3 regions of the Streptomyces sp. NPDC014907 genome follow, and region 3 is predicted to be linked to each of the others. Evidence: riboswitches for the same ligand, from Rfam matches in the RefSeq annotation. Region 3 holds a riboswitch; each other region holds the start of a gene.
What was found. A riboswitch is a leader RNA that binds a small molecule or an ion and turns the genes downstream of it on or off. The one in region 3 is predicted to bind cyclic di-AMP.
Positions count from the first base shown of each region.

Region 1: another riboswitch for cyclic di-AMP. It lies ahead of ACZ3IL_RS14255 (peptidoglycan DD-metalloendopeptidase family protein); the one in region 3 lies ahead of ACZ3IL_RS16555 (LysM peptidoglycan-binding domain-containing protein).
Region 2: another riboswitch for cyclic di-AMP. It lies ahead of ACZ3IL_RS26300 (M23 family metallopeptidase); the one in region 3 lies ahead of ACZ3IL_RS16555 (LysM peptidoglycan-binding domain-containing protein).

Region 1 covers NZ_JBVHEG010000004.1:453,199-460,001, reverse strand. The annotation lists gene ACZ3IL_RS14275 (aspartate aminotransferase family protein) at 1-901, shown strand, start outside; gene ACZ3IL_RS14270 (helix-turn-helix domain-containing protein) at 979-1,617, shown strand; gene ACZ3IL_RS14265 (DUF6126 family protein) at 1,641-1,796, shown strand; gene ACZ3IL_RS14260 (tyrosine-protein phosphatase) at 1,828-2,649, opposite strand; cyclic di-AMP (ydaO/yuaA leader) riboswitch at 3,038-3,199, shown strand; gene ACZ3IL_RS14255 (peptidoglycan DD-metalloendopeptidase family protein) at 3,202-4,173, shown strand; gene ACZ3IL_RS14250 (SGNH/GDSL hydrolase family protein) at 4,336-5,148, shown strand; gene ACZ3IL_RS14245 (STM4011 family radical SAM protein) at 5,135-5,995, opposite strand; gene ACZ3IL_RS14240 (STM4012 family radical SAM protein) at 6,005-6,803, opposite strand, start outside.
Region 2 covers NZ_JBVHEG010000013.1:99,372-106,174, forward strand. The annotation lists gene ACZ3IL_RS26295 (M16 family metallopeptidase) at 1-1,126, shown strand, start outside; cyclic di-AMP (ydaO/yuaA leader) riboswitch at 1,393-1,558, shown strand; gene ACZ3IL_RS26300 (M23 family metallopeptidase) at 1,572-2,342, shown strand; gene ACZ3IL_RS26305 (GntR family transcriptional regulator) at 2,554-3,237, shown strand; gene ACZ3IL_RS26310 (HPr family phosphocarrier protein) at 3,559-3,840, opposite strand; gene ACZ3IL_RS26315 (bifunctional acetate--CoA ligase family protein/GNAT family N-acetyltransferase) at 4,015-6,803, shown strand, end outside.
Region 3 covers NZ_JBVHEG010000005.1:302,898-309,700, reverse strand. The annotation lists gene ACZ3IL_RS16560 (phosphoribosyltransferase family protein) at 1-1,277, shown strand, start outside; gene ACZ3IL_RS16555 (LysM peptidoglycan-binding domain-containing protein) at 1,261-2,190, opposite strand; cyclic di-AMP (ydaO/yuaA leader) riboswitch at 2,195-2,378, opposite strand; gene ACZ3IL_RS16550 (DUF6197 family protein) at 2,754-3,383, shown strand; gene ACZ3IL_RS16545 (DeoR/GlpR family DNA-binding transcription regulator) at 3,749-4,555, opposite strand; gene ACZ3IL_RS16540 (SIS domain-containing protein) at 4,705-5,628, shown strand; gene ACZ3IL_RS16535 (class II fructose-bisphosphate aldolase) at 5,671-6,507, shown strand; gene ACZ3IL_RS16530 (hypothetical protein) at 6,713-6,803, shown strand, end outside.

The sequences.
Region 1 (6,803 bases), on a different contig from region 3:
CAACGGCGAGCGGGGCTTCCGGGACGGCTTCGCCCCGCTCCTGCCGGACACCGCGATCGACCTCGGCGACCTCGACGCCCTGGAGCGCGAACTGCGCGGGGGAGACGTGGCCGGCTTCGTCGTGGAGCCGATCCAGGGGAAGGGCGTCCAGGAGGCCCCGCCCGGCTTCCTGCGCGGGGCCCAGGAGCTGCTGCGCCGGCACGGCGCCCTGCTGATCGCGGACGAGGTGCAGACCGGCCTCGGCCGGACCGGCGACTTCTACGCGTACCAGCACGAGGAGGGCGTCGAGCCGGACCTGGTCTGCGTCGCGAAGGCGCTCTCGGGCGGTTACGTGCCGGTCGGCGCCACCCTCGGCAAGGACTGGATCTTCAAGAAGGTCTACTCCTCGATGGACCGGGTCCTGGTCCACTCCGCGAGCTTCGGATCGAACGCGCAGGCCATGGCCGCCGGGCTCGCCGTCCTCTCCGTGATGGAGCGGGAGGGCACGGTCGCCCACGCGCGCCGGATCGGCGACCTGCTCGCCGGCCGCCTGAGGGAGCTGGTGCCCCGGTACGAACTGCTCCACGAGGTCCGCGGGCGCGGTCTGATGATCGGCATCGAGTTCGGCCGGCCGTCCTCGCTGGGCCTCCGGAGCCGCTGGGCGATGCTCCAGGCGGCCCGCAAGGGCCTCTTCGCCCAGATGGTCGTCGTCCCGCTGCTCCAGCGGCACCGCATCCTCACCCAGGTCTCCGGGGACCACCTGGAGGTGATCAAGCTGATCCCGCCGCTGGTCGTCGACGAGGCGGACGTGGACCGGTTCGTCACCGCCTTCACGGCGGTCATGGACGAGGCCCACGGAGGGGGCGGGCTGATGTGGGACTTCGGCAGGACGCTCGTCAAGCAGGCGGTCGCGCAGCGCTGACGCGCGCCGCCCGGCCCGGGTTTTGCCTCTGGGGCAATAAACTTGCCTCAGAGGCACGATCCTGGCGGAATGGACGCATGGACCACGTCCCCGGGGAGCCTTCCCCGGACCCCGCCGCTCCCGACGTCCTGCCGGACGTCGCCCCGCAGCTGCGGGCGCTGCGCCGGCGCCGGGGGCTCACCCTGGAGGCCGCCGCCCGGCGGGCCGGCCTCTCGCCCGCCCACCTCTCGCGCCTGGAGACGGGCAACCGGCAGCCTTCGCTGCCCATGCTGCTCGCCCTCTCCCGCATCTACGGTACGACGGTCTCGGAACTCCTGGGGGAGTCCCCTCCCGAGCGGGACCCCGTGATCCGGGCCGGCCGCTCCGAGCCGGTCGAGGCCGACGGCTGGATCTACCGCCAGGCGGGCGGCGCCGGACGCGCCCTCCAGTGCCTGCGGGTCCACGTGCCGTACGCCACCCGGGGCGACATCGTGCGCGTCCACCCGGGCGAGGAGTGGATCCACGTCCTGGAGGGCCGGGTGCGGCTCGCGCTCGGGGAGACGGTCCACGTCCTCGATCCCGGGGACGGCGCGCACTTCGACTCGCTCACCCCGCACCGGATCGGTGCCGCCACCCCCGGCGGGGCCGAGCTGCTCTTCGTGCACACCCTCCTGCAGAGCCCCGCCGCCGAGCTGTGCCTCGGCGACGGGACCCCGCACCGGCGCCGACCTTCGTGACGCATTCCAAGGAAAGGACCGACATGTCCGAGAAGTCCGCACCCGTCACCGGCGAGGAGCGCGGGGAGGGCAAGTTCCCCAAGGGCCTGGTGCTCCGCCTCTTCGCCTACCTGATCGCCGGTCACCTCTTCGCCGGCTTCCTCTACCTGCTCTTCATGCTGGGCGGGCAGAACCAGTAGGCCGGGCGCCGGGCGGGTGGAGCCGCCGGGTCTACGCCTCCGTGAGCAGGCGCTCCCGCAGCCGCTCGCGCGTCTCCGGAGCCAGGCCCAGCCCCTCGGCGAGATAGGCGTCCACCGAGCCCCAGGTCGTGTCGATCGTCTCGAAGGCGGCCCGCAGGTACTCCGCGCGCGCGTCGAAGAGCGGGCTCAGCAACTCCATCACCTCGGGCCCCATGGCGTCCGGAGCGGTGGAGCCGCGGCGCACCTTGTAGCGGCGGTGCGGCTCGTTCGACTTCACGTAGTCGGCCTCGATCGCCTCGCGGTCGACCCCGACGGCGAGCAGGGTGATCGCGACGGCGAGCCCGGCGCGGTCCTTCCCCGCCGCGCAGTGCATCAGCGCCGGCACGCTCTCCTCCGCCATGGAGTGCAGGATGCGGCTGTGTTCCGTGGTTCGCTCGACCACCATCCTCCGGTACGAATCGGACATCCGGGCGGCCGCCCTGCCGTCGCCCAGGGCCTCCCGCAGCTGTGCGATCCCGCCGTCGCGCACCAGCTTCCAGAACTCCTTGCCGTCGGCCGGGTCGTTGAGCGGTATGTTCACGTTGCGCACGCCCGGCAGCTCGACGTCCGCGCCCTCGATCCGCCGGTCGGCCTCGTTGCGGAAGTCGAAGACGGTGTGCAGGCCGAGCGAGGCGAGGAAGGCGGCGTCGGCCTCGGTCGCGTGGGCCAGGTGGCCGCTGCGGAAGAGGCGGCCGGGGCGGACGGCACGCCCGTCCGCCGTCGGCAGGCCGCCCACGTCCCGGAAGTTGCGGACCCCCGCAAGCTCGGGCTCGACGGCTTCGGCGGGCGGGACCTGCGGCAACTGCTGCGTCACGGATGCTCCTGGGGGTCGGCGTTCGGGTGTCCGGCGCGGGACGGGTTCCTGGGGCAATCATCCGGGCGGGAGGCGCGTGGCGCACCCCCTCGGACGGTAATGGGGGAACTGTCCGAATTGAGGCCTTGGGTATAACAAGCCCTGGTTGAGGGGGAGATGGAAGGCGGCGCGTGAGCAGCGTCATAGAAGTGACGGATCGTGGCCGGGGGACCGGCGTGATTTCCGTACGCCAAAGGGAAATCGAAGGACCGTCATCCACGGAGGGTGACCGTGATCCCGCCGTAATGATCTAGCGGGGAATCCCGGGCCGGAGCAGTGGCTTGTTCGCGCCGACCCCGCTCGTCTAGCGTCACCGTCAATCCGGTCGGACCGCCGAATCCTGCCACCGTCCGGAATTCCACCCATCCCATGCGTGGCAGGAGCGGGGGACCCAGGAAGTACGCCGGTCCCGTGACACAGGACGGCTCGGGGTGAAGCCGCGTGAGAACGCGGCCGGACATCTCCAGTCCGAACCCGACAGCTCACCTCGCAGGCGCCGGAGAGGAACGATCCATGCCCGCGAAGGGTAAGCACCGCCGCCCGAAGAACAACCTCCTCACCCGCGGATTCGCCGCCGCCGGCACGGGAGGCGCCGTCGTCGCCCTCCCGCTCCTCGGAGCCACGGGCGCCCACGCCGCCGAGCAGGCCGCCCCGGCCGCCGCCCCCGCGCCGGCCGTCGTGGCCGCCTCCCAGGTGCAGGCCGTCCCGGTGAAGGCCACCCCCGCCGAGGCCGCCCCGGCCGCCGCGAGGAACACGCCGGTGACGTACTCCGTCGTCCGCGGCGACCACCTGTCGAAGATCGCCGCCGACCACCACGTCACGGGCGGCTGGCAGAAGCTGTACGAGGACAACCGCCGGACCATCGGCGCGGACCCCTCCCTCATCATGCCCGGCATGAAGCTCACCGTCGGCGCCCGGGGCTCCGCCCCCGCCGGCCCGAAGAGCGCCCCGGTCACGCGGAGTTCCGGGAAGGGCGACGACACCCCGCGCGCCTCCCGCGAGACCCGCCGCGCCGCCGCCCCGGCCGCCACCACCACGGACGCCCCCGGCGGCTCCACCGGCTCCCCGACCGGTTCCTCCACCGGCTGGGTCGCCCCCGTCACCGGCGGCTTCTCCACCCCGTACCGCGCCTCCGGCTCCATGTGGTCCTCCGGCTACCACACCGGTGTCGACTTCATCGCCTCCTCCGGCACCACCGTCCGCGCCGTCGGCGCCGGCACGGTCGTCTCCGCCGGCTGGAGCGGCTCCTACGGCAACGAGGTCGTCATCAAGCACGCCGACGGCAACTACTCGCAGTACGCCCACCTCTCCTCCCTCGCGGTCTCGGCCGGCCAGTCCGTCACCGGCGGCCAGCAGATCGGCCTCTCCGGCTCCACCGGCAACTCCACCGGCCCGCACCTGCACTTCGAGATCCGCACCTCGCCGAGCTACGGCTCGGACGTCGACCCGCTGGCATACCTGCGCGGACACGGCGTCTCCGTCTGACGAAAACGGCGAGAACCCCCTTTTCCGGCGGCCCGGCGCGAAAGCACCGGGCCGCCGTCGTATTCCGACGTGGCGGAATCTTTACCGGTGGCATATATCACCCGCCGTCAACCCCTCCTTACGGTCGCGTAGGTCACACGGAAGAAGGAATGATGTGCGTTCGTGGCAGACGATTCGAGATCAAGAGACATGAACGCATTCGGGTCGTACACGGCGATCGGTGACAGCTTCACCGAAGGCGTCGGAGACCCGGGCCCCGACGGGACGTACGTCGGCTGGGCGGACCGCTTCGCGGTCCTGCTCGCCGACCGGCTGCCGGAGCACGACTCCTTCCGCTACGCCAACCTGGCCGTACGGGGCCGGCTCCTCGACCAGATCGTGGCGGAACAGGTCCCCCGGGCGAAGGAACTCGCCCCCGACCTGGTGACCTTCTGCGCCGGCGGCAACGACATCATCCGTCCCGGCTCCGACCCGGACGACGTGGCCGAGCGCTTCGAGCGCGCCGTCGCCGACCTGACCTCCGCCGTCGGGACCGTCATGGTGACCACCGGCTTCGACACCCGCGACGTCCCCCTGCTCCGGCACCTGCGCGGCAAGATCGCCACCTACACCGCGCACGTCCGCGCCATCGCGGACCGCTACGACTGCCCGGTCCTCGACCTGTGGTCCCTGAAGTCCGTCCAGGACCGGCGGGCCTGGGACGGCGACCGCCTGCACCTCTCGCCCGAGGGACACACCCGGGTCGCCCTGCGCGCCGCCCAGGTCCTCGGCATCCCGGTGCCCGCCGACCCCGACCAGGCGTGGCCGCCGGTCCCGCCGCGCGGCACGCTCGAGGTGCGCCGCGACGACATCCAGTGGGCGAGGGAGCACCTCGTGCCCTGGATCGGGCGCCGGCTGCGCGGCGAGAGCTCCGGGGACCGCGTCGCGGCCAAGCGCCCCGACCTGATGCCCCTCGGGGACCTCATCGCCCTGTAGCGGGCGGCACGGCGGGAATCCGTTCCAGGACCCCGCCGGCGAACACGTCGTACAGCGGCAGCGTCTCCAGGTGGACGTAGCCGATGTGGCAGTCGCAGACGGCGAGGGGGCAGGGGCGGGGACGCAGGGCGGCGCGGTACGAGCCGTCGTACAGGTTGCCCAGCTCGGCCCTGACGAAGTGGCAGCGCCGCACCGTCCCCCCGCCGTCCACCGAGATCACCGACTCTCCGGTGCGGCACGGCAGCCCCGCCGAGCGGTGCGGATGCCGGCTGTACGGGAAGAGCGGGTCGAGCTCCGTCCACCGCGCGGCCTCCGCGTCGGAGTACGTGTGCCCCTCGGCCGCGTTCACCCACAGGTACACGTGCGGCGGCAGCGCGTCCCGCAGCCGCCGCGCGTCCTCCAGGTGCGCGGGAAGACCGACCACGCCGACGCTGAACCGCACGCCCCGCTCCGCCAGGTCGCGGCACTTGGCGAGGAAGCGCCTGGGCGCCGTCTGCCCGGGGTGGTACGTGCACCAGAGCGCCACGCTCTCCCGGTCCGCCTCCGCCAGCCAGTCGGTCCGGCAGCTCAGATTGGTCTGGATCGCCACCCGTTCGACGTGCGGCAGCCGGGACAGCTCGACGAGGGCCCGCCGGTACCAGGAGCGCACCAGGCCCTCGCCCCACGGCGTGAACAGGACGCGCAGCCGGTCCCCGGTCTGCGCGGCGGCCCACCCGGTGAACCGTTCGAGCGCCGCCCGGTCCGCGCGCAGCTGCTCCCGGCTGTCCCGGCGCTTGGCGAAGGGACAGTACGGGCAGTCGAAGTCGCAGGAGGACAGCGGCCCCCGGTAGAGCAGTGTCAGATCCACGGCCGGCCCCTACTTCGGCTCGTACGCGGCCATCGCGGCCCGCACCCCGGGCGAGAACAGTTCCGGACCCAGCCCGTCCGAGTACGCCAGGCCCTCCGGCGAGAGCCGCAGCAGCCCCTCCGGCGCCTCCCCGTCCAGCCAGCCGAACGCCTCGAACCGGGCCAGCTCCCCGGGGAAGTCCGCGAACGGCGAGGAACCGAACCGCTCCTCGTACCCGGCGACCGGCATCCCCTCCGCCTGGAGCAGCGACTGGAGCAGATGACGGCGGCGGGCCTCCCCGGCGTCGACCCACCGGCCCACCTCGGCGCGCGAGAAGTCCCCGGTCTCCGTGTAGGCGTCGACGATCGAGCGGACCTCCCGCATGTCCACGGCGTAGTCGAAGGAGTAGTGCAGGGCGGAGGTGTACGAACGGGCCCCGCAGCCCAGGCCGATCATCCCGTCCGTCTGGCACGCGTGGTCGGCGGGGCCGGGCGGCGCCGCGTCCGCCCGCCGGAACATCCGCATCGACACCTGCTCGTAGCCGCGGGCCAGGAGGTGGTCCCGGCCGCACCGGTACAGCCGCAGCCGCCGCTCGTCCCACTCCCGGTCGTCCTCGGCGGGCAGGCGGCCCAGCCCGGTCAGCGGCCGGACGTACAGCGGATAGAGGTACAGCTCCTCCGGGCGCCAGGCCAGGGCCGCGTCGAGCGACGCGCGCCAGGACTCCTCGGTCTGCCCGCCGATCCCGTAGATCAGGTCGATGTTGAGCACGGGGACGCCGGTGTCCCGGATCCGGCCGAGCGCCGCCTCCACGTCCGCCCGGCGCTGCGGC
Region 2 (6,803 bases), on a different contig from region 3:
GTTCGCGGCCGAGCTGGAGCGCTGCGGCGCCACGCTCGACGCGCACGCCGACCACCCCGGTGTACGGGTCTCCCTGGAGGTCCCGGTCTCCCGGCTGCCCAAGGCGCTCGGTCTGCTCGCCGAGGCCCTGATCGCCCCGGCGTTCCTGGAGACCGAGGTCGAGCGCCTGGTGCGCAACCGTCTCGACGAGATCCCGCACGAGACGGCCAGTCCGGCCCGGCGGGCCGCCAAGCAGCTCTCCAAGGAGCTGTTCCCGGCCGAGTCCCGGATGTCCCGGCCGCGCCAGGGCACCGAGGAGACCGTCGCGGCGATCGACGCCGCCGCGGTCCGCGCCTTCTACGAGAGGCACGTGCGGCCCGCCACGGCGACCGCCGTGGTCGTGGGCGACCTGACCGGGGTGGACCTGGAGAAGGTCCTGGCGGAGACGCTGGGCGCCTGGACCGGCGATCCGGGCGAGCCGCTCCCGATGCCGCCGATCACCGCCGACGACACCGGAAGGGTCGTCATCGTGGACCGTCCCGGCGCCGTCCAGACCCAGCTGCTCATCGGCCGGATCGGCCCCGACCGGCACGCCAGCGTCTGGCCGGCCCAGATCCTCGGCACGTACTGCCTGGGCGGGACCCTGACCTCGCGTCTGGACCGGGTGCTGCGCGAGGAGAAGGGCTACACGTACGGCGTGCGGGCCTTCGGGCAGGTGCTCCGCTCCGACGCCGAGGGGAACGGCGCCGCGATGCTCGCCATCAGCGGCTCCGTCGACACCCCCCACACGGGCCCGGCCCTGGACGACCTGTGGAAGGTGCTGCGCACCCTGGCCGCCGAGGGCCTCACGGACGCCGAACGGGAGACGGCCGTGCAGAACCTGGTGGGGGTGGCGCCGCTCAAGTACGAGACGGCCGCCTCCGTCGCCGGAACGCTCGCCGACCAGGTGGAGCAGCACCTGCCGGACGACTTCCAGGCGCGGTTGTACGCGCGCCTGGCCGAGACCGGCACCGTCGAGGCGACCGCCGCCGTCGTCAGCGCCTTCCCGGTGGACCGGCTCGTCACCGTCCTGGTGGGCGACGCGGCGCAGATCGCGGAGCCGGTGCGCGCGCTCGGCATCGGTGAGGTCACCGTCGTCGGCGGCTGACCGCTCCTCGCGGGGCCGGCGGCCCACCGCCGCCGGCCCCGCGCACGGGGTCCCGGCCCGACGGCCCGTCAAGGGCGCTGTTCCTCCGGGGGAGAAGCGCGCCGTGAGGGACCACCCGCAAGGGAATTGTCCGTATTGGCGGCAAGAGTGATCTTCTGCCCTGTGGCATGTCTTACAAAAGGTCATGTTCGGTTGGTGATCGACTGGCGGCCCGCATACCGTCGATCCGGCTGTTCGCCAGTCGTACCCGCCGCACCCGCGGCACCGGACAGCCATCGCCGAGTCCCCGTCAGGCGCGAGCCCGGGGAGCCGGGGACCCGCACGCAGTCCCTGGGGTGAATCGGACGCCTTCGTCCCGTACGGAGGGGCCCGTAGGAGACCTTCCTGCTCCGAACCCGTCAGCTAACCCGGTAGGCGAGAAGGAGGGAAAGGAAACAGCGTCTTCATGGCGTTCACCCGTGCCACCGGGAAGCATCGTGGACCGAGCCGGATGACGCGCCGCGGCGCGGGCATCGCCGGCGCAGCGACACTGGCCACCACCGGCGTCATCGGAACCCTCGCCTCCCCGGCGCTCGCCGCCGACACGGACCACCGCTCGCCCGAGGACACCGGCCTCGTCGAGGTGATCACCGAGGACTCCCTCGTCGACCGCGTCAACGCCCAGGCCGCCGCCCAGGACCGGCAGGCCTTCGAGGCCGCGGCCGAGGCGAAGCTCCGGGCCGAGGCGAAGCGCAAGGCCGAGGCCCGCGCGAAGGAGATCCGCGAGGCGAAGGAGCGCGCCGCCCGCGAGGCCGAGCGCCGCCGCCTGAACTCCTTCCAGCTCCCCGTCGCCGGTTCGTACGTCTCCACCGGGTACAAGACCGGCGGTTCGCTCTGGTCCTCCGGCAGCCACTCCGGCGTCGACTTCCACGCCGCCTACGGCAGCCGTGTCGTCTCCGTCGGCTCCGGCACCGTCGTCGAGACCGGCTGGGGCGGCGCGTACGGCAACAACATCGTCATCCGGATGAACGACGGCACGTACACCCAGTACGGTCACCTCTCCTCCATCGGGGTGTACGTCGGCCAGACCGTCGAGCCGGGACAGCAGATCGGCGTCTCGGGCTCGTCCGGCAACTCGACCGGCCCGCACCTCCACTTCGAGGCGCGCACGAGCCCCGAGTACGGCTCCGACATCGACCCGGTCGCCTACCTCCGCGCCCGCGGCGTCGCCGTCTGACACCGCCTCCTCCGCGTGCCCCCGGACCCGGGGGGCACCCGCGTCGAGAAAGCCCCGGCTCGCACTGAGCCGGGGCTTTTCTTCGGCCAAAAGAAGCCCATGAAATCCGGTGGGGCATCGGAAATTCCGGCGGGCTGCAATAGAGTCGTGGACCGGGCGCGAAACGGGCGCCGCCCGAATGGGCTCGCGCGGAACGAGGCGGAGGTCGGACATGCGTATTCCCGCGCATTCGGTGTGCACGGCGATCCGGGACGACATCGTCTCCGGCGTCTTCGCGCGGGGGAGCCGGCTGACCGAGGAGCAGCTCGCCCGCCGGTACGGGGTCTCCCGCGTCCCGGTCCGCGAGGCGCTGCGCACCCTGGAGTCGGAGGGCTTCGTCCTCACCCGGCGCCACGCGGGGGCACACGTGGCCGAACCCACCGAGCGGGAGGCGGCCGACCTGCTCGACATGCGGGCGCTGCTCGAACCGCTGGGGGCGGCGCGGGCCGCGCAGCGGCGCACCGAGGCCCATCTCAAGGTGCTGCGCGGTCTGGTCAGGCTGGGTCAGGAACGGGCCGAGCGGAGCCCGGGCGAGGATCTGCGCCCGCTCGGCGGCTGGTTCCACGAGACGCTCGCGCAGGCCTGCGGCAGCCCGGCCCTGACGGCGCTGCTCACCCAGTTGCGGTACAAGATCGCCTGGGTGTACGCGATCGAGCAGCCCGGACGGCCGGTGGACGCCTGGGCCGAGCACGGCGCGATCGTGGACGCCGTGGCGCGCGGTGACGCGGAGCGGGCGAGGGTGCTGACCGCGCTGCACACGGAGCGCTCGCTGCCGCTGCACCGGCTCAAGGGGGCGGAGCGGGGCCGTGTGAGGGTTCCGCAACATGCCGTCAACACGACGAGCGCCCGGAATTAACACGTCCACCGTATACAAGACCGTGGGCAAGGGGGCGGAATTCGGCGGACGCTTTTCGTGCTGCCCGAAAAAAGGGGGACGGGAAAGGAGAAATGCCGTGCCCCGCGATTGCGGCGGTCACGGCATTTCAGGATGCGAAAAGAGCGAAGGCGCGAGGGGGACGGGAGTCGTTCCCGGCTCGGGCGCCCGGCCGGGCCCCGGCCCGGACCCGACCCGGAACGATTCCGGCCCGACTCGCCCCAGAGCGGTCCGACCCGACCCGATCCGGCTCGACCCGGTCCGGAGCGGCCCCGGTCCGGGCCCGCTCGTGAACCGGACGGTTCAGACGGTCTCGGGGAGCTCGTCCAGGCCCTCGGCGACCAGCTTCGCGAGGCGGTCCAGCGCGGCCTCGGCGCCCTCGGCGTCCGAGGCGAGCACGATCTCCTCGCCGCCCTGCGCGCCCAGGCCGAGCACCGAGAGCATGGAAGCGGCGTTCACGGGGGCGCCGTCGGACTTGGCGATCGTCACCGGAACGCCGGAAGCCGTGGCGGCACGGACGAAGATGGACGCGGGGCGGGCGTGCAGGCCCTCGGCCCATCCGACGTTGACGCGGCGCTCAGCCATGGTGTTGCCCTTCAAGTCTCAAGCGGGTTGTCTAGACCAGTCTCTCACGGGATGAGAGGTGCTCACACCGGTCCCCGGCCCGGTCCGGACCGCCTTCCGGCCCTCTCACCTTGCAACGGGCGACCCCGCCGCGCGACCGGTGCCCCACCCGTGCCACGGCCGTAGGCTGACCCCATGCAGAGCGCGTCGGAACAGCCGGAAGCGACGGAACCGCAGGTGGCGCCGGAGCACGCCTACCCCGACCACTGGGAGGCGGACGTGGTGCTCCGCGACGGTGGCACCGCGCTCGTCCGGCCCATCACCACCGATGACGCCGACCGGCTCGTCAGCTTCTACGAACAGGTCTCGGACGAGTCGAAGTACTACCGCTTCTTCGCCCCCTACCCGCGCCTCTCCGCCAAGGACGTGCGCCGCTTCACCCACCATGACTTCGTGAACCGGGTGGGGCTCGCGGCGACCGTCGGCGGCGAGTTCATCGCCACCGTCCGCTACGACCGCATCGACGACCGGGGACTGCCCGCCTCCGCCCCGGCCGACGAGGCCGAGGTCGCCTTCCTCGTCCAGGACGCGCACCAGGGCCGCGGCGTCGCCTCCGCCCTGCTCGAACACATCGCGGCGGTGGCCCGTGAACGGGGCATCCGGCGCTTCGCCGCCGAGGTGCTTCCCGCCAACAACAAGATGATCAAGGTCTTCACCGACGCGGGCTACACCCAGAAGCGCAGCTTCGAGGACGGTTCCGTCCGCCTCCACCTCGACCTCGAACCCACCGACCGCTCCCTCGCCGTCCAGCGGGCCCGGGAGCAGCGGGCGGAGGCCCGCTCCGTGCAACGGCTGCTCGCTCCCGCCTCGGTCGCCGTCGTCGGCGCCGGCCGCACCCCCGGCGGCGTCGGCCGGACCGTCCTGCGCAACCTCCTCGGCGCGGGCTTCGCCGGACGCGTGTACGCGGTGAACTCCGCGCTCCCCGAAGCCGGCGACGGGGACGGCGGCCCGGTCGAGCTCGACGGCGTCCCCGCCCACCGCTCCGTCGGCGCCATCGGCGAACCCGTGGACCTGGCGATCGTCGCCGTCCCCGCCGAACGGGTCCCGGAGGCCGTCGCGGACTGCGGCGAGCACGGCGTGCGGGGCCTGGTCGTGCTCTCCGCCGGATACGCCGAGAGCGGCCCGGACGGCCGCGAGCGGCAGCGCCGGCTCGTGCGGCAGGCCCGCTCCCACGGCATGCGGATCATCGGGCCCAACGCCTTCGGCATCATCAACACCGCCGCCGACGTCCGGCTCAACGCCTCGCTCGCGCCGCGGCTGCCGGCCACCGGGCGCATCGGGCTCTTCACCCAGTCCGGCGCGATCGGGATCGCGCTCCTCTCCGGACTGCACCGCCGGGGCGCCGGGCTCTCCTCCTTCATCTCGGCCGGCAACCGCGCCGACGTCTCCGGCAACGACTTCCTCCAGTACTGGTACGACGACCCCGGCACCGACGTCGTCCTCCTCTACCTGGAGTCGATCGGCAACCCCCGGAAGTTCGCCCGGCTCGCCCGCCGCACCGCCGCCGTCAAGCCGGTCGTCGTGGTCAAGGGCGCCCGGCACAGCGGCAGCGCCCCGCCCGGACACCGGGTGCCCGTCACCCGCGTTCCGCACGCCACGGTCTCCGCGCTGCTCCGGCAGGCCGGGGTGATCCCCGTCGACACCGTCACCGAACTCGTCGACGCCGGACTGCTCCTGTCGGCCCAGCCCCTGCCCGCAGGACCCCGGGTCGCGATCCTCGGCAACTCCGAGTCGCTCGGCCTCCTCACCTACGACGCCTGCCTGACCGAGGGGCTGCGGCCGCTGCGGCCACTGGACCTGACGACCGCGGCGACCCCGGAGGACTTCCGGGACGCGCTGGCGGCGGCCCTCGCGGACGAGGCGTCCGACGCGGTCGTCGTGACCGCGATCCCCTGGGTCGGCGAGGACGGCGCCACCGAGTCCGGCGACGGCGAGGTCCTGGCGGCCGCGCTCCGCGAGGCCGCCGCCTCCGCCCCGGCGAAGCCGGTCGTCGTCGTCCACGTCGAGATGGGCGGCCTCGCGGAGGCCCTGGCGGTGGCCACCAGCACCCGGCCCGCCCCGGCGGGGCGGGAGACCGGGGAGGGAACCGCGACCGGACCGTCCCCGTCGGCCGGCCCCTCCCCGTCGTCCGGCCCGGGGCGGACCCCCGGCCCGGAACGGACCCCCGGCCCGCCGTCCGCCACCGGGACCGCGTTCGCCACCACGACCACGCCCACCACCGGAACCGCGTCCGCCACCACGACCACGCCCACCACCGGAACCGCGTCCGTCCCCGCGACCACGCCCGTCACCGCGACCGCGACCGCGCCCGCTCCCGGAGGTCCGCCCTCCCCGGACGCCCCCTCCGCCCCCGCTCCCGCCCGTCCCCCGATCACCATCCCCTCCTATCCCGCCGCCGAGCGGGCCGTGCGGGCGCTGGCCGAGGCCGTGCGGTACGGGCAGTGGCGGCGGCAGGCGGCCGAGCCCGGCCGGGTGCCCGAGTACGAGGACGTCGACGAGGCCGGGGCCGCCGCCCTGATCGCGCGGGTGCTCACCGCCGGGGACGCGGACGCGCGGGGCGTGACCCTCGGCCCCCGGGAAGCGGGCGAACTGCTCGCCCGGTACGGGATCGCCGTCCTGCCGTCCCTGCCCGCGCCCGCGCCCGACGCCGCCGTCGCGGCCGCCGCCCGGCTCGGCTATCCCGTCGCCCTCAAGACGACCGCCCCGCACCTCCGCCACCGCCCCGACCTCGGAGGGGTCCGGCTCGACCTGGCCACCGAGGAACAGCTCCGCACGGCCTACGCCGAGCTGACCGACGTCCTCGGCAAGCCCGAGGAGCTCCAGCCGGTCGTCCAGGCCATGGTGCCCCGGGGCGTCGACACCGTCGTCCGCTCCGCGATCGACCCGGCCGTGGGCGCCGTCCTCTCCTTCGGCCTGTCGGGCGC
Region 3 (6,803 bases):
GCTTCAGGGACGACGACGTCGTGGTCCTCGGCCTCCCGCGCGGAGGCGTGCCGGTGGCCGCCGAGGTCGCCCGTGCCCTCGGCGCCCCGCTCGACATCTGTCTCGTCCGGAAGCTGGGCGTGCCGGGGCGGCCCGAGGTGGCGATGGGCGCGCTCGGCGAGGGCGGCGTGCGGGTGCTCAACGAGCGGGTGCTCCGCGAGGCCGGCGTGGACGGGCGCGAGCTCGCCGCCGTGGAGGAGCGCGAGCTCGCCGAACTGGAGCAGCGGGTCCGCCGTTACCGGGGCAGTCGGCCGTCCCTGCCCCTGGACGGCCGGACGGTGCTGGTCGTCGACGACGGGCTGGCCACCGGAGCCACGGCCCTGGCCGCCTGCCGGGTGGTCCGCGCGCGGGGCGCGGCCCGGATCGTCCTCGCGGTCCCGGTCGCCCCGGCGGGCTGGACGGCCCGTTTCGCCGGTGAGGCCGACGAGACCGTCGGCGTCCACGCGCCGGAAGGGTTCTGGGCGGTCGGCCAGTTCTACCGGGACTTCCCGCAGACGCCGGACGCCGAGGTCGTCGCCTGCCTGGACCGGAGCCGGGCCGCGCACGCGCGCACCGGCGCGGACGCCGATGCCGGCGTTCCCGTCCCCGGGGACGCGGAGGTGCGGATACCGGTCGCCGGAACCGTTCTCGCCGGGCACCTCACCGTTCCCGAAGGGGCCCTCGGCGTCGTCCTGTTCGCCCACGGCAGCGGCAGCGGCCGCCACAGCCCCCGGAACGGGGCCGTCGCCGGGGCGCTCGGCGGTGCCGGTCTGGGGACCCTCCTGTTCGACCTGCTCACCGGGGACGAGCCGGCCGACCGGGCGCGGGTCTTCGACGTCCCGCTGCTCGCCGGCCGGCTCGCCGGAGCCACGGACTGGCTGACCGGACGGCTCGGCACGGAACTCCCGCTCGGCTACTTCGGCGCGAGCACGGGAGCGGCGGCCGCGCTGTGGGCGGCCGCCGCTCCCGGGTCCCCCGTCCGCGCCGTCGTCTCGCGCGGCGGCCGGCCGGATCTCGCCACCGAGCGCCTGGGCCGGGTACGGGCCCCGACCCTCCTGGTGGTGGGCGGCGAGGACCCTTCGGTCCTGGACCTCAACCGGCGGGCCCGGACGCTGCTGCGCTGCGAGAACCGGCTGGCCGTCGTGGAGGGCGCCACCCACCTCTTCGAGGAGCCCGGTGCCCTGGAGGAGGTAGCGGAACTCGCCGCCTCCTGGTTCACCGGGCACTTCCGGGACCCGGGCGTCAGTACGCCCCGTTGACGTTGTCGATGGAGCCGTAGCGGTCGGCCGCGTAGTTGCAGGCGGCGGTGATGTTGGCGACCGGGTCGTACAGGTCCATGGCCGTGCCCGGCACGTGGTAGGCGAGGAAGGTCGGCTCGATGACCTGGAGGAGGCCCTTCGAGGGGGTGCCGTTGACGGCGTTGATGTCCCAGTTGTTGATGGCCCGCGGGTTTCCGGAGGACTCGCGCATGACGTTGCGGTGGATGCCCTCGTAGGAACCGGGGATGCCGTGCCGGGCCATGATGTCCAGCGACTCCCGTATCCAGCCGTCGAGGTTGTCGGCGTAGCCGGTGGCGGCGACGGCCGCCGCCCGGACGGGAGCGGGGGCGGCCTGGGCGACGGCGGGAACGGCACCGGCGGCGGAGGCTCCCGTGGTGGTGGCGACGGCCGGGGTGGCGGTGCGGCGCTCGGAACGGTTCGCCCGTTCGGTCGAAGCGGACTTCTTCGCCTTCGGAGCGGTCTTCGCACCGGTCCGGCCCGTGGTCTCCGCCTGCCCGGGAACGGTCTTCGCGGAATTCCGATGAATCGTCAGTTCAAGACCGGGGTGAATGAGTGACGGATTGTCACCCACGATGCTCCGGTTGGCGCGGTAAAGGCTCTTCCAGCCTCCCTGAATTCCCTTCTTCCGGGCGATCAGGGAAAGCGAGTCACCGTTTGTGACGGTGTAGGTGCGCGAGGCGGCCGGCGCGGCGGGAGCGGTGGCGGCAGCCGGTGCGGCGGGGGCGGTGAACACCGTGGCCGCGGTGCCCGGCGTTCCGGCGGCGGGCGCGGCGCCGGCCGTGGCGGGGACGATGAGCGGCAGGGTCAGAGCGGCCCCACCGGTGCCGATCAGGGCCATACCACGGGAGATGGGGGTGCGGCGGGGGCGGCGGTGCTTGCCGTGTGCGGGCATGACGGATTCCTCTCCGGCGCCTGCGGGGTGAGCTGTCGGGTTCGGACGGGAGGTGTCCGGCCGCGAGCACGCGGCTTCACCCCGAGCCGCTCCGGGGATTCCGGAACGGCGTATTCGTGGGTCCCCCGCTCCTGCCGTCGGGTGAAAAGGGAGGTGTGCCGAGCGGCGGCAGGATTAGGCGTTCCGCTCGAATGGAGGTGACCGTAGGCCAGTAATGCGAGGAATAACAAGAGGATCAAAGCGGTGCTCTCCGGAAAAGGATCACCGAATTCGTTCGGCCCAAGATCGACCGGGTCCCGGGGGTCCCGAACTTCCTTGTGCGGCACGGGGGCGCGGGGCGCGCGGCGGACGGCGGGACGCGCAGAGTGAGTCGCGTCACCCGGAGGTCTATGTCCTGTATGCCCCGTAATTCCATTGATTGCCATAAAGGGGGAGGAAAGGTCCTTGCGATTCGCCGACCGTTCGGGGGGTGCTTTATTTACATCTCATGACACGTCGGGTCATAACTGGCAAAACGGTCATTTCTCCTGAAGGATGGAGGGCCCGACCCAGGAGCCGCCCCGATGCCCCCCTCCGCCCCCTCGCTCGGTCCCGCCCCCCTGACCGCCCCCGACGCCCTCGACCGCGAGGCGGTCGCCCTCTACGAGAGCGCCGCCTGGCGGCGGTTCGTCGCCGACTGGACGGCCGGGGAGGAACCCGCACCCGGCCCGCCGGAGGAGCGGAACTGGCGGGACCTGCTCAGCGTGCCGGTGGACCGGCTCGTGGCCGAGGCGCTCGACGCGCTGCCGGCGCCCCTCCCCGCCGAGCGCCGCCTTCCCGGGCGGCTCGGGGCCGTGCTGCCGGACCGCCTGCACGCCTGGCGCCGCATCGGCCAGGCCGAACTGCGCCCCTCGGTCCACCTCGGCTACGCGCGCCTCGTCCTGACGGAGTGGGGCTGGCAGAACGCCCCGTACAAACTGCGGAACAGGCGTGGGGCCCGGTGCGTCTGCGGAGCCCTCCTCGCCGCCCACCGCCTCGGCTACGGCGGCGCGGACACCATGAACGAGGCCGCCGCCTGGATCATGACCGAACTCCGGTCGCGGGGATGGCGGGACCTCATCGGCCCGTGGAACCGCGCCCCCGGCCGTACGGCCGCCGACGCGGTGGCCCTCCTCGACGCCGCCATCCACCGCGCCGCGCACGCCGGCCGCTGACGCCGCCCCGGGGCGGGCCCCGCGCCCGGGTGCCGGGTCGGCCGCCGGTGCTCGGTTTCCGGTCCCGGGGCGGCCGGTGCGCCGACGTGACCGGCTCCCGCCGATGCCGATGCCGACGAGGACCGTGAGGCCGTACCGGCCGCTCCGGTGGGCCACGGTGTCCGGGAAGGCCCCGGCGGCGGACCCCTGCGGTCCACGGGAATCGCGCCCCGCCCCTCGTGCCGTGGCGCGCCCCGGCGGCACGACGACGGGGGAGGGGCGGCCGAAGGCGCACGCCCGCGCGGTGACCGACGGGCCGCCGGCCGGAAGCCCCGGTGTCCCCGGCCGGCGGTCGATCCGGCCGCGCACCGGTGGCGAAGTCGGTGTCAGACGGTGAGGACCCGCACCCCGGCCTCGGTGAACTGGGCGACCGCCTCCGGGGAGATGCCGGTGTCCGTCACCAGGACGTCGACCCGGTCCAGACCGCAGATCCGCGCGAACGCCCGGCGGCCCGTCTTCGAGGAGTCGGTCACCACGACGACCCGGCTCGCCCGCTCCGCGAAGAGCCTGCTGATGCTCGCCTCGTCCTCGTGGTGCGCCATCGCGCCCAGTTCGGCGCCGATCCCGTCGACGCCGAGGATCACCACGTCGAGCACGACCTCGTCGAGCACCCCGGCCGCCAGCGGGCCGACCAGCTCGTAGGTCTGCGGGCGCGCGACACCGCCCGTGGCGACGATCTTGATCTGCGGGCGCACCGCCAGCTCGCCCGCGATGTTGAGGGCGTTGGTGACCACGGTCAGCGCCGGAGCCGCGGGCGCCGCCGGTCCCGGGGCCTCGGCGCGCCCGCCCGCGAACCGCAGCGCCAGCGTCCGCGCCACCTCCGTCGTCGTCGTGCCGCCGTTGAGCCCGACGACCTCGCCGGGCGCGACCAGACCGGCCGCGGTCTCCGCGATCCGCTTCTTCTCCGGCGCGTGCCGCGCCGACTTGTACCGCAGGGGGAGTTCGTACGACACGCCGTGCGCGACCGCACCGCCCCGCGTCCGCACGAGGAGCTGCCGCTCGGCGAGCTCGTCGAGGTCCCGGCGGATCGTGGCCGCGGAGACGTCGAGCGCCGCCGCCGCCTCCTCCACCTCGATCCTTCCCGAGGCCGCCAGTAGTTCGAGGAGCGTGTTCCACCGCTCGTGCTTGGACATGGGTCCCTCCCTCCCGGTCGTGCGAGCGTCCGATTCTAGCTGCCGGAGGGTGAGGGATCTGGAAACAGCGTGCATGTTTCTGCTTGAATGACCTCGGCTTCAAGCATGTTCGTTCAACATCTCGCAGTCTTTCTTGCAAGGAGACCGGCATGAGCACCACCCGCACCGTCCTGGAGATCGACTCCCAGCCGGCGACCTGGCGACAGGCGGCCCGCACCCTGTCCCAGCACACCGCCGCCCTTCCCCGGCGGGGCGAGCGGGTCGCGGTGATCGGCTGCGGCACCTCCTGGTTCATGGCCCTGGCCTACGCCGCACTGCGCGAGACCGGCGGCCACGGCGAGACCGACGCCTTCGCGGCCTCCGAGTTCCCTTACGGACGCCACTACGACCGGGTCGTGGCCCTCACCCGGTCCGGCACCACCAGCGAGGTGCTCGCCGTCCTTTCCCGGCTGCGCGGCACCGTGCCCACGGGCGCGGTCACGGCGGACCCCGCCACCCCGGTGATGGACCTCGCCGACGAGGTCGCCGTCCTCGACTTCGCGGACGAGGAGTCGGTCGTCCAGACCCGCTTCGCGACCACGGCGCTCGCCCTCTTCCGCGCGCACCTGGAGGCCGAGGACGCCCTCCCCGAAGGAGTGGCCACCGTCGAGGAGGCCGCCCGCGACGCCGAGCGGGCCCTGGCCTCCACGCTGGACGAGAACGTCCGCACGGCCGAGCAGTTCACCTTCCTCGGCTCCGGCTGGACCTACGGACTCGCCCTGGAGGCCGGCCTGAAGATGCGTGAGGCCGCGGGCGCGTGGACGGAGGCGTACCCGGCGATGGAGTACCGCCACGGCCCGATCAGCGTCACCGGCCCGGGCCGGGTCGCCTGGGGCTTCGGCACCCTCCCCGAGGGACTCGCGGACGACGTGCGAAAGGTCGGCGGCATCCTCTCCGAGAGCGGCCTCGACCCGCTCGCGGACCTGATCCGGGCCCAGCGCCTCGCCGTCGCCGTCGCCGAGGCGCGGGGCCTGAACCCGGACACCCCCCGCAACCTGACCCGTTCCGTGGTCCTCTCCGGCGTCCACGCCTGAGCCCCGCCCCACCGCCGACCGCATCCCGGGAGAAGAAGAACCATGCCGCTGACGCCCACCGACGAGATCGCCCGCCGCGCCCGCGCGGCGGGGACCGGGGTGGGGGCCTTCAACGTCCTCCAGCTCGAACACGCCCAGGCCATCGTCGCCGGTGCGGAGAGCGCCGACCGGCCGGTCGTCCTCCAGATCAGCGAGAACACCGTCCGCTACCACGGAGCCCTGGAGCCGGTGGCCCTCGCCTCCCTGGCCGTCGCCCGCGCCGCCAAGGTCCCGGTCGCCGTCCACCTCGACCACGCCGAGTCCCCCGACCTCGTCCGCGAGGCGGTCGGACTCGGCCTGGGCTCCGTCATGTTCGACGCCTCGAAGCTCCCCTACGACGAGAACGTCGCCACGACCCGCGAGGTCGTGGAGGAGTGCCACCGCCACGGCGTCTGGGTCGAGGCCGAACTCGGCGAGGTCGGCGGCAAGGGCGGCGCCCACGCCCCGGGCGTGCGCACGGACCCGGAGGAGGCCCGCGCCTTCGTCGCCGCCACCGGGGCCGACGCCCTCGCGGTCGCCGTCGGCAGTTCCCACCGGATGCTGACCCGGGACGCGGTCCTCGACTTCGACCTCATCGCCCGCCTGCGCGCCGCCGTCGACGTCCCGCTGGTCCTGCACGGCTCCTCGGGCGTCCCGGACGCGGACCTCGTCGCCGCCGTCACGGCCGGCATGACCAAGGTGAACGTCTCCACGCACCTCAACAAGGCCTTCACCCGGGCCGTCCGCGACCACCTCGCGGACCACCCCGACACGGTCGACCCCCGCCGCTACCTGGCCCCGGCCCGCGCGGCCGTGGCCGGGGAGGTCGCCCGTCTCCTGACGGTCCTGGCCCCGGCCTGACCCTCCCGGCCCCCGCCCGTCCGGCCCCACGGTCCCGGGCGGGGCACCGGCGGCCGTACCCGGCGTGACCAGCGCGAACGGGCGGGCGGCGGGCGCCGGACCCGGGCGGGGGACACCGTCCGCGTTCTGTACGATGCGGTCGCTCGACAGATGTCCCGGGGACCTCACGGGCCGTCACGACCCCGCCGCAGAAAAGGCACCGCCCATGCACCGCCCGCCCGTTCCCTCCCCTCCTCCGCCGCCGGCTCCGGCCCCGGCGGCTCCCCGCGCCCGCTGGTGGTCGGCCGCCCCCGCCC